Regions from separate parts of the Pantoea phyllosphaerae genome, predicted to be linked through region 1. Evidence: predicted binding sites of a transcription regulator. Region 1 holds the regulator's gene; each other region holds the start of a gene.
The links. The regulator CRP, encoded in region 1, controls carbon source genes, mostly activating them, when cyclic AMP is high. The targets are predictions, from matches to a motif close to ATGTGANNNNNNTCACAT.
Positions count from the first base shown of each region.

Region 2: a site for CRP is predicted at 757-774, ahead of ACR6A7_RS07270 (YjcB family protein). Genes of this name have one in related genera too.
Region 3: a site for CRP is predicted at 1,040-1,057, ahead of epd (erythrose-4-phosphate dehydrogenase). Genes of this name have one in related genera too.
Region 4: a site for CRP is predicted at 874-891, ahead of idnD (L-idonate 5-dehydrogenase). Genes of this name have one in related genera too.

Region 1 covers NZ_JBPFDE010000006.1:221,963-224,167, forward strand. The annotation lists gene ACR6A7_RS10790 (YccS/YhfK family putative transporter) at 1-659, opposite strand, end outside; gene crp (cAMP-activated global transcriptional regulator CRP) at 718-1,350, opposite strand; gene ACR6A7_RS10800 (OsmC family protein) at 1,651-2,055, shown strand.
Region 2 covers NZ_JBPFDE010000004.1:50,629-52,833, reverse strand. The annotation lists gene soxR (redox-sensitive transcriptional activator SoxR) at 1-112, opposite strand, end outside; gene soxS (superoxide response transcriptional regulator SoxS) at 196-621, shown strand; gene ACR6A7_RS07270 (YjcB family protein) at 883-1,164, shown strand; gene ACR6A7_RS07265 (ATP-grasp fold amidoligase family protein) at 1,405-2,205, opposite strand, start outside.
Region 3 covers NZ_JBPFDE010000011.1:55,385-57,589, reverse strand. The annotation lists gene epd (erythrose-4-phosphate dehydrogenase) at 1-854, opposite strand, end outside; gene tkt (transketolase) at 1,152-2,205, opposite strand, start outside.
Region 4 covers NZ_JBPFDE010000002.1:306,614-308,818, reverse strand. The annotation lists gene ACR6A7_RS04675 (RraA family protein) at 1-585, opposite strand, end outside; gene idnD (L-idonate 5-dehydrogenase) at 1,057-2,097, shown strand.

The sequences.
Region 1 (2,205 bases):
CTGGCGGAGAGCATATGCATCTGCTGATAACAGGTATTGATCAGATCGACCGCTTTCTGCTGGCGCGCCAGCAGCGGCGGCAGCGCCTTTTCCGGGTCGGTAAGCTGGGTCAGCAGGGTATATTTCGCGTCGCAGTAGTCCGCCAGCTCGCGGTAGATCAGGCTCAGGGTTTCGCGCATCGGCTGCTCTTTCCAGAGCCAGAACCAGAACCAGTTAAAGAGTCCGTACCAGAGCGTGCCGCCGATATAGAGCAGCGGTGGCACATAGATTGGCATGCGGCCGATCAGGCTCAGGGTAAAGATGGCCGCCACCAGCGTGCCGGAGAGCAGACGGCCGTGCAGCGGGCTGATTTCGCCGGTGACGCCCAGCAGCAGCGGCAGGGCAAAGAGCACCGCAGGCAGCGGTACCCCTTTCAGGGTTAATAGCTGGATGAGAAAGCTGCCGAGCGCGAACAGCGAGCCGCCGACGATCAGACGTTTGAAGAAGCGTTTATGGGGCGTATCCAGGCCCGCCACGTTGCAGCAGGCGGGAACCAGAGAGAAGAGCAGCCCTTTTTGCAGATCGCCGAATAACCAGCCGAGCGCCACCGGAATGCAGAGCACCAGCGTCTGCCGCAGGGCATAGTTAACTTCGGGGTGATAGATGATTCGGCGCCACATCACTTCACTAAAAGCAGTAGCGGCGTAACGGTGACATCACGCCGTGTATGAGAGGAAATCAGCGGGTGCCGTAAACGACAATGGTTTTGCCGTGTGCGGAAATCAGATTCTGGTCTTCCAACATTTTCAAAATGCGGCCCACGGTTTCGCGCGAGCAACCAACGATTTGGCCAATTTCCTGACGAGTAATTTTGATTTGCATGCCGTCGGGATGCGTCATGGCGTCTGGCTGCTTCGCCAGGTTAAGCAGGGTTTGTGCAATACGTCCGGTCACGTCGAGGAAAGCTAAATTGCCCACTTTTTCCGATGTAACCTGCAGACGGCGCGCCATCTGCGAAGAGAGACGCATTAAAATATCCGGATTCACCTGGATAAGCTGGCGGAATTTCTTGTAGGAAATTTCCGCTACTTCGCACGCGGTTTTCGCACGTACCCAGGCGCTGCGCTCCTGACCTTCTTCAAACAGGCCAAGCTCACCGATAAAATCACCCTGATTCAGGTAAGAGAGGATCATCTCTTTGCCCTCTTCATCTTTGATCAGCACCGCAACGGAACCTTTCACGATGTAGTAGAGGGTTTCAGCCTTCTCACCCTGATGAATCAGCGTACTTTTGGATGGATATTTGTGAATATGGCAATGGGACAGGAACCATTCGAGTGTAGGGTCTGTTTGCGGTTTGCCGAGAACCATTCGCTATTATCCTCTATTGTAATCGTGCCCAAAACGCGGGGGGATTAATCCCTGCCAGGCGATGAAAGCTTCAAGCGTTTCTCCTGAAGGAGATTATTCGGGCCTTATTTTGCGCCAGGCGCTTGATGTGTCCCGTCTTCGTCCTTAACAGAACGAACTATTTTCAGCACTGTTTGTAGCACAGCTTTTGCCGACTGTCTTCTGTTGTCTCGCTTCAGCAGAGGGGGGATTACTCTGGATTGCTGTTTGTCAGGCGAACGCGTACTCTGGCGGCAAACGGGCTATTCTTGAGGTGGAAACATGCAGGCAAGAGTGAAGTGGGTCGAAGGATTAACCTTTCTCGGTGAGTCGTCGTCAGGGCATCAGATCCTGATGGACGGCAACTCGGGCGATAAAGCGCCCAGTCCGATGGAGATGGTGCTGATGGCCGCGGGCGGCTGCAGCGCCATCGACGTGGTCTCTATTTTGCAAAAAGGCCGTAACGATGTGGTGGACTGCGAGGTGAAACTCACCTCGGAGCGTCGTGAAGAGGCGCCGCGCCTGTTTACCCATATCAATCTGCATTTCGTGGTGACCGGCAAGGCGCTGAGCGATAAAGCGGTGGCGCGCGCGGTGGATCTCTCGGCGGAGAAGTACTGTTCGGTGGCGTTAATGCTGGGCAAGGGCGTAGAGATGACCCACAGCTACGAAGTGGTCGCGCTGTAAAACGTAAACTTTTTGGCAAGGTGCTCACGCGGGTGAGAGGGGCCGATCGCAACGTCGCTCAAGGCATCCATGCTCGCTCGGCCCGCGACATCCCTGTCGCGGGACGCTTTGCTCTTCTGCCCATCTCGCCCGCGTTTTACGCTTATGAGC
Region 2 (2,205 bases), on a different contig from region 1:
AGATCAGCCCTTTGCTCTCATAAAAGTGCAGTGCGGAGACCGCCACGCCGCTGCGGCGCGCGACTTCGCCCGGTGTCAGAACCGGTTTCGGGTAGTTGCGATCTTTTTTCATCTGGCTCTTTACCTCAAGTTAACTTGAGGAATTATACTCGCCTCCGTCAAATAACGAATCCCTCAGAACTAAAGGACGAGATTATGATGCAAGAAGAGATCATTCACTCCCTGACGCGCTGGATCGACCAAAACCTGGATAAGACGCTGTCGATCGATGAAGTGGCGGCCAGGTCTGGCTACTCAAAATGGCACCTGCAGCGTATGTTCCGTACCGTGACGAAACAGACGCTGGGTGGCTATATTCGTGAACGTCGCCTGACGCTGGCGGCGGAAGCGCTGCGCCAGACGCAGCGTCCGGTATTTGATATCGCGATGCAGTATGGCTATGACTCACAGCAGACCTTTTCCCGCGTTTTCCGCCGTCAGTTTTCGCAGACGCCAACCGCCTATCGCCACTTTATGCGTCGCCAGGCGATTCAGCGTCCACGCATGCTGAGCTTCGACTGCAGCGAACCTGCGGCAAGCTATACCCAGCGCACCACCGGGGAATGCTGCCCGGTTCGCTAAGCCCCAGGCGCCCTTAGCGGGCGCACCTTGCCGTTTTCCTCGCCTGATAGCCTCATGTCACCGCCAACATTGCGATAAAAACTTTCTACCATACCAGGTACAAAGTTTGTTCAAAAAATCAAATCTGGTGATATAATGTGACCCAGCTCACACATTACACCCTTTATGACGGCGAAAAGCCTTTCCCTGACCACGCTTTTCGTCGCCAGTGATGTCCGGTAACCGTCAGGGATAATCACTTAGATTCAGAGGCTTAAGTCGATGGCGACCCTAACCACCAGCTTGATTGTCATGCGCTGGGAACTGCTCAGCGCAATCATGATGTTTTTTGCCAGCACCCTTAAAATTAAATTCCGCCAGAGCAGCCATCACGTGATGGCGTTTATGTGCGGCGGCGTCGGTCTCGGGATGACCTGCTGGTTCGTGATGGGGCTGCTGGGCATCTCGCTGAGCATGGAAAACGTGCATCACTTTATGCTGGTGACTAAGGATACCTTTATTCAGGTGATGAGCCAGACCCCGCCCGACTGGCCAATGCCTTAATCGTTAGCCAATAAAAAACCCCGCAGCGCGGGGTTTTTTATTTTGCTGTGATTACACAGAGCTGACGAAGCTGGCATGGCCCGATCGCAAAGTCGCTTAACGCATCCATGCTCGCTCGGCCCGCGCCTTCCATGGCGCGGGACGCTTTGCTCTTCGGCCCATGCCAGCTTCGTTTTGGCTTCGTTAGCCGTCTGTAATAAAAAACCCCGCAGCGCGGGGTTTTTTATTTTGCTGTGTGACTCAAACTTTCTTCAACAGCGCAGGGATGTTCACGTCCTGCACCGAAACGCCCGGTATCTGCGTGCCGCGGCGATCCTGAATCCACATATCTCCCATCATCTGATTAAGCCCACGATCCAGTCCCGTCACCAGACCTGCGCCCGGCGTAAAGGTCAGCTCGCCGAAGTAGATATGATCTTCGTGGATATACCAGTCCACACGCACATAGTCGAAATCGCTCGCCAGCTTTTTGCTCAGATCGAGCGCGTGCTGCAGCGAGTCAGCGATTTTCGTTACATCCAGGCCGGTATCGCGAATCTTGTGGAACGCTTCGGTCAGATTGTTGACGTAAAAATTCATCGAGAGCTGCGGCTGGCAGCGGTTGTAGATCACCTGCAGCACATATTCAAAGCGGCCGTCGCGCTTGTTGAACATATGGAACTTGTAATCAATCGGCGCCGTTTTGCCGTCGCCGATATACTTCTCGACCAGAATACGCGGCTTGATATAGCGATAGTGGATCTCGCGCGCCTCGTTGGCAAAATCGGTCTTCAGCCACTTATAACAGCTGTTGATAATCTGCTGCTTGCGCAGCGCATCCGGCTCTTCCAGCAGGATCTCTACCATGTTGGAAGCGTGGTTCGGCTTGATTACCGTGCCCTTCCAGCATTGCAGGCTGTTTAACGACGCGGGATCGGTCGACTCATGCACCAGCGGAATCAGATACTCGTTGCCAATCTTCTCGGCGATATAGTCACGCACCGAATACTTATCTGAAAGGCGGCCGTAAATCTGGTAGTCGCCATAGACGAACTTGCGATA
Region 3 (2,205 bases), on a different contig from region 1:
GAGACTAACGGTAATTCCGTATAGTCAACTATACCACGAAATGCCCCTTCTGACGCGTTTTGCAGCAGCGCGTTGACCTCGCAGGCCCTTACCGCCTCGCGTACAGAGACGCTAAGATCGATGGCCGTGACGTTGATAGTAGGCACGCGCACCGCAATCGCTTCGAAGCGATCGGCGAATTTCGGAAAAATACGGGTGATCCCGGCGGCCAGCCTGGTGTCGACCGGAATGATGGACTGACTGGCGGCACGCGTGCGGCGCAGATCGCTGTGATAGGCGTCAATCACCTGCTGGTCGTGCATCGCCGAGTGGATGGTGGTCACGGTGCCCGACTCAATGCCGAAAGCGTCGTCCAGCAGCTTGATCACTGGAATAATGCAGTTAGTGGTGCAGGAGGCGTTAGAGACAATGCGGTCAGTTTGCTTAAGCGCCCCTTCGTTCACGCCGAACACCACGGTGGCGTCGAGATCGCTGCCGCCCGGGTGGGAGAAGAGCACCTTCTTCGCGCCCGCCTGCAGATGCGCTTCGCCGTCCGCCCGGCTGCCGTAAACGCCGGTGCACTCCAGCACCACGTCGACGTTAAGCTCGCGCCACGGCAGCGCGTCGATAGCGGCGTGATGCAGAATGCGGATGGTATCGTCGCCGACCCACAGCAGATCGCGCTCCTGACGCACGTCGAAGGCGAAGCGGCCGTGGCTGGTGTCGTACTTCAACAGGTGCGCCATGCCAGCCGCCTCCGCCAGTTCGTTAATCGCCACCACGGTAATTTCGGCACGACGCCCGGTCTCATAAAGGGCGCGCAGTACGTTGCGCCCAATGCGGCCAAAGCCATTTATCGCCACCCGAATGGTCATCTTTTCTGCCACTTCCTGCTCATAAACGTGCCGATAGCCTGAGCGTTTCACGCGGGTTTGTACAGGAGATTTTCGCGCGCACCGCGCCGAAATCGCTGCCAAAAAACGGCCAACTGAAACGGTTCAGCTACAATAAAGCATGGAAGGAATAACGGGAATGACTGCGATCAAACGCGCCGCTGATTATTGGATCTGCGTCACATTTTTGCCAGGGTGCGGACTATTACTTGAGGAATAATTCAGCGGGCTATAAAAAAGGGACGCCCGACGGCGTCCCTTTCTCTTCAGGCTAAGGGTTTATGACGCCAGCACCGCTTTCGCCTGTGCGACAACGTTGTCAACGGTGAAACCAAACACCTCGAACAGCTTCTCGGCCGGGGCGGACTCGCCGAAGGTGGTCATGCCGACCACCGCGCCGTGCAGGCCGGTGTAGCGCTGCCAGTAGTCGGCGATGCCCGCTTCGATAGCGACGCGCGCGCCGATCGCTTTCGGCAGCACCGCTTCGCGGTAGGCAGCATCCTGCTTGTCGAAGGCGTCGGTAGAGGGCATGGAAACCACGCGCGCCTTGACGCCTTCGCTGCTCAGCTTGTCCCAGGCCGCGACCGCCAGCTCGACTTCAGAACCGGTGGCGATCAGGATCAGCTCCGGCTGACCGTCGCACTCTTTCAGGATGTAGCCGCCGCGCGCGATGTTCGCCAGCTGCTCAGGCGTACGCTCCTGCTGCGCCAGGTTCTGGCGAGAGAAGATCAGCGCGCTCGGGCCATCTTTGCGCTCGATAGCGTATTTCCACGCCACCGCAGACTCGACCTGGTCGCACGGACGCCAGGTGCTCATGTTTGGCGTGGTGCGCAGGCTGGCCAGCTGCTCGACCGGCTGGTGCGTCGGGCCATCTTCGCCCAGACCGATGGAGTCGTGGGTGTAGACCATGATCTGACGGATCTTCATCAGCGCCGCCATACGTGCCGCGTTGCGCGCATACTCCACGAACATCAGGAAGGTGGCGGTGTAAGGCAGGAAGCCGCCGTGCAGCGCAATGCCGTTGGCGATAGCGGTCATACCAAACTCGCGCACGCCGTAGTGGATATAGTTGCCCGCCAGGTCGACGTTGATCGGCTTAGAGCCGGACCACATCGTCAGGTTGCTCGGCGCCAGGTCGGCAGAGCCGCCCAGATATTCCGGCAGCAGCTTGCCGAACGCTTCGATAGCGTTCTGCGAAGCTTTACGGCTGGCGATTTTCGCCGGATTCGCCTGCAGCTGTTCGATAAACTTCTGCGACTCTTCCTGCCAGTTAGCCGGCAGCTCGTTGCTGACGCGACGTTTGAACTCGGCGGCCAGCTCCGGGAACGCCTGC
Region 4 (2,205 bases), on a different contig from region 1:
CGCAACCTCTCGCACCGCAGCGAGGACCGCTTCCGCTCGCCAGAAAGGGATGACAATGACGCCATCCTCATCACCTACCACGATATCTCCGGCTCTGCATACCACTCCGCCAATCGCGACGGGCTCACCAATGACGCCAGGCCCGTTTTTAAAAGGCCCAGCTGGCGTTATGCCACGACAAAAGGTCGGCAGGCCGCTAGATTCAATCACTTTGCGATCGCGGATGGCTCCGTCAATGACCTGTGCTACCGCGCCTGCATGCTGAAATCGCTGTGTAAGCTGCTCGCCGACCAGCGCACGGTCGATATGACCAAGCCCATTAATCATCATGACGTCGCCGGGCTGAATGTAATTAAGGGATTTGATGACGGCCGCGTTATCCCCCGCTGTGACCAGAACGGGAAAAGCAAAACCCACAAAGGCCGTATTGCTGGTGACTGGAGTGATGCCTGCATCACACATATTTAACCTTTCCATGGCGTCGCCAATGTTTGCAACGGGGAACTCAGCGAAGGCTGAAAGCCATTTTTTCTCCGGGCGCTCCCAGGGTGATGAAATACGCACGTCAGCAGTTTCTAATGACATATCGGGCATCCTTTAAATGAAAATTGATTATCAACTGAGAATCTTTTATCATTTTAAAAATTACATTTGCAACACTTTTTTTACAGGATAAATTGCCAGTAAAATTACCGGGCTCAGAAAAATACCAATTACTTTTTAGGTGTAATCCTTTCAAGCCTATGATTATATGGATTTTTTAATGATATTAATGTGGCGCGGCTTTAGCGCTTTAACGTGACCTCTAAATATATCGTTTTCTTATGTTAAATTTTGACGCAAAGCACAAAATTAGTGCGCCAAAGTAAATTAAATAGATCTTCATCACAATAAAAGTGCAACAGGGTGGAGAAAAAAATTAATTGTTATTCAAAAGCCCTTAATTCCTGAGGCTTAAAAAATGTCGTTAGATTTTCAATGCACCTTACTTGTGCACCTGAAAAGAGCATTTCATTTTTATTGGGATTAATCTGAATCTGAATCTGAGGAAGTAATATGCAGCAAAAAGAAGTTAAGGCGGTCACTGTTCATAAAGCACATGATGTCCGCTGTGAAAATCACATGGTGGAGTGGCGTGATGAAGAGGTATTGATCAAAGTCGAACGCGGCGGTATCTGCGGTTCGGACATTCACTATTACCTTCACGGACGCGCAGGCATGTCTGTTCTCAAGGCGTCTATGGTTCTTGGGCACGAGCTGATCGGGACAGTCGAGTACGCACCCGCCACGAGTGGTCTGTTAGCGGGCCAGCGCGTCGCGGTAAATCCTTCCCGTCCCTGCAGAAGATGTAAATTTTGCGAAGAGGGGCATCAGAATCTGTGCCGCTCAATGCGTTTTATGGGCAGCGCACAATTCTTCCCGCATGTAAATGGCGGATTTGCACAGTACGTAGCACTCGATCCGCAGCAGTGCGTGCCTTGTCATCCCGATGGTGATCCCAAACGGTTGGTATTCGCCGAACCCCTGGCCGTCTGTATACATGCGGTACGTCAGGCGGGCGAAATGGTCGGCAAACGCGTGCTGGTGACGGGCGCGGGGCCTATCGGCTGTCTTGTCATTGCGGCCGCGCTGGCTTCCGGCGCGTCTGAGGTTATCGCCACCGATATCAGCGAACGCTGTCGGGATCTTGCGCTCGCTATGGGAGCCACAGCGGCGATCGATCCGCGCGATGAGCAGCAGGCGCATCTCTGGCGCGAGGGAGGGGGCTACTTTGATGTCTGCTTCGAGGCATCAGGCGCGGCTGCGGCGATCTCGTCAGCAGTTAGCTTTGTGCGCCCTGCCGGAACGATAGTTCAGCTAGGAATGGGAGCGGCCAGCGTCGATTATCCCCTGGGAAGCCTGCTGGTGAAAGAGATCCAGCTAAAAGGGTCATTCCGCTTTGTGGATGAGTTCAACATTGCAGTTAACTGGCTGGAAAGTCGCAAAATAGATCCGCTTCCTCTTTTGTCAGCAGAAGTCGGCATTAATGAAGCCGCGCAGGCTTTTGAGATGGCAGCCGATAAATCGCGCTATGCAAAAATTCAGCTTCTGTTCTGAATGATAATTATCGAACAGGGACGAGCCGGCAGAGCGTGGGCCGGCTTCTTTGATAAGAGATCATTGCAGCATTCAGTCAGGCCACGTAACCCTGACTGAAAAGCGGGT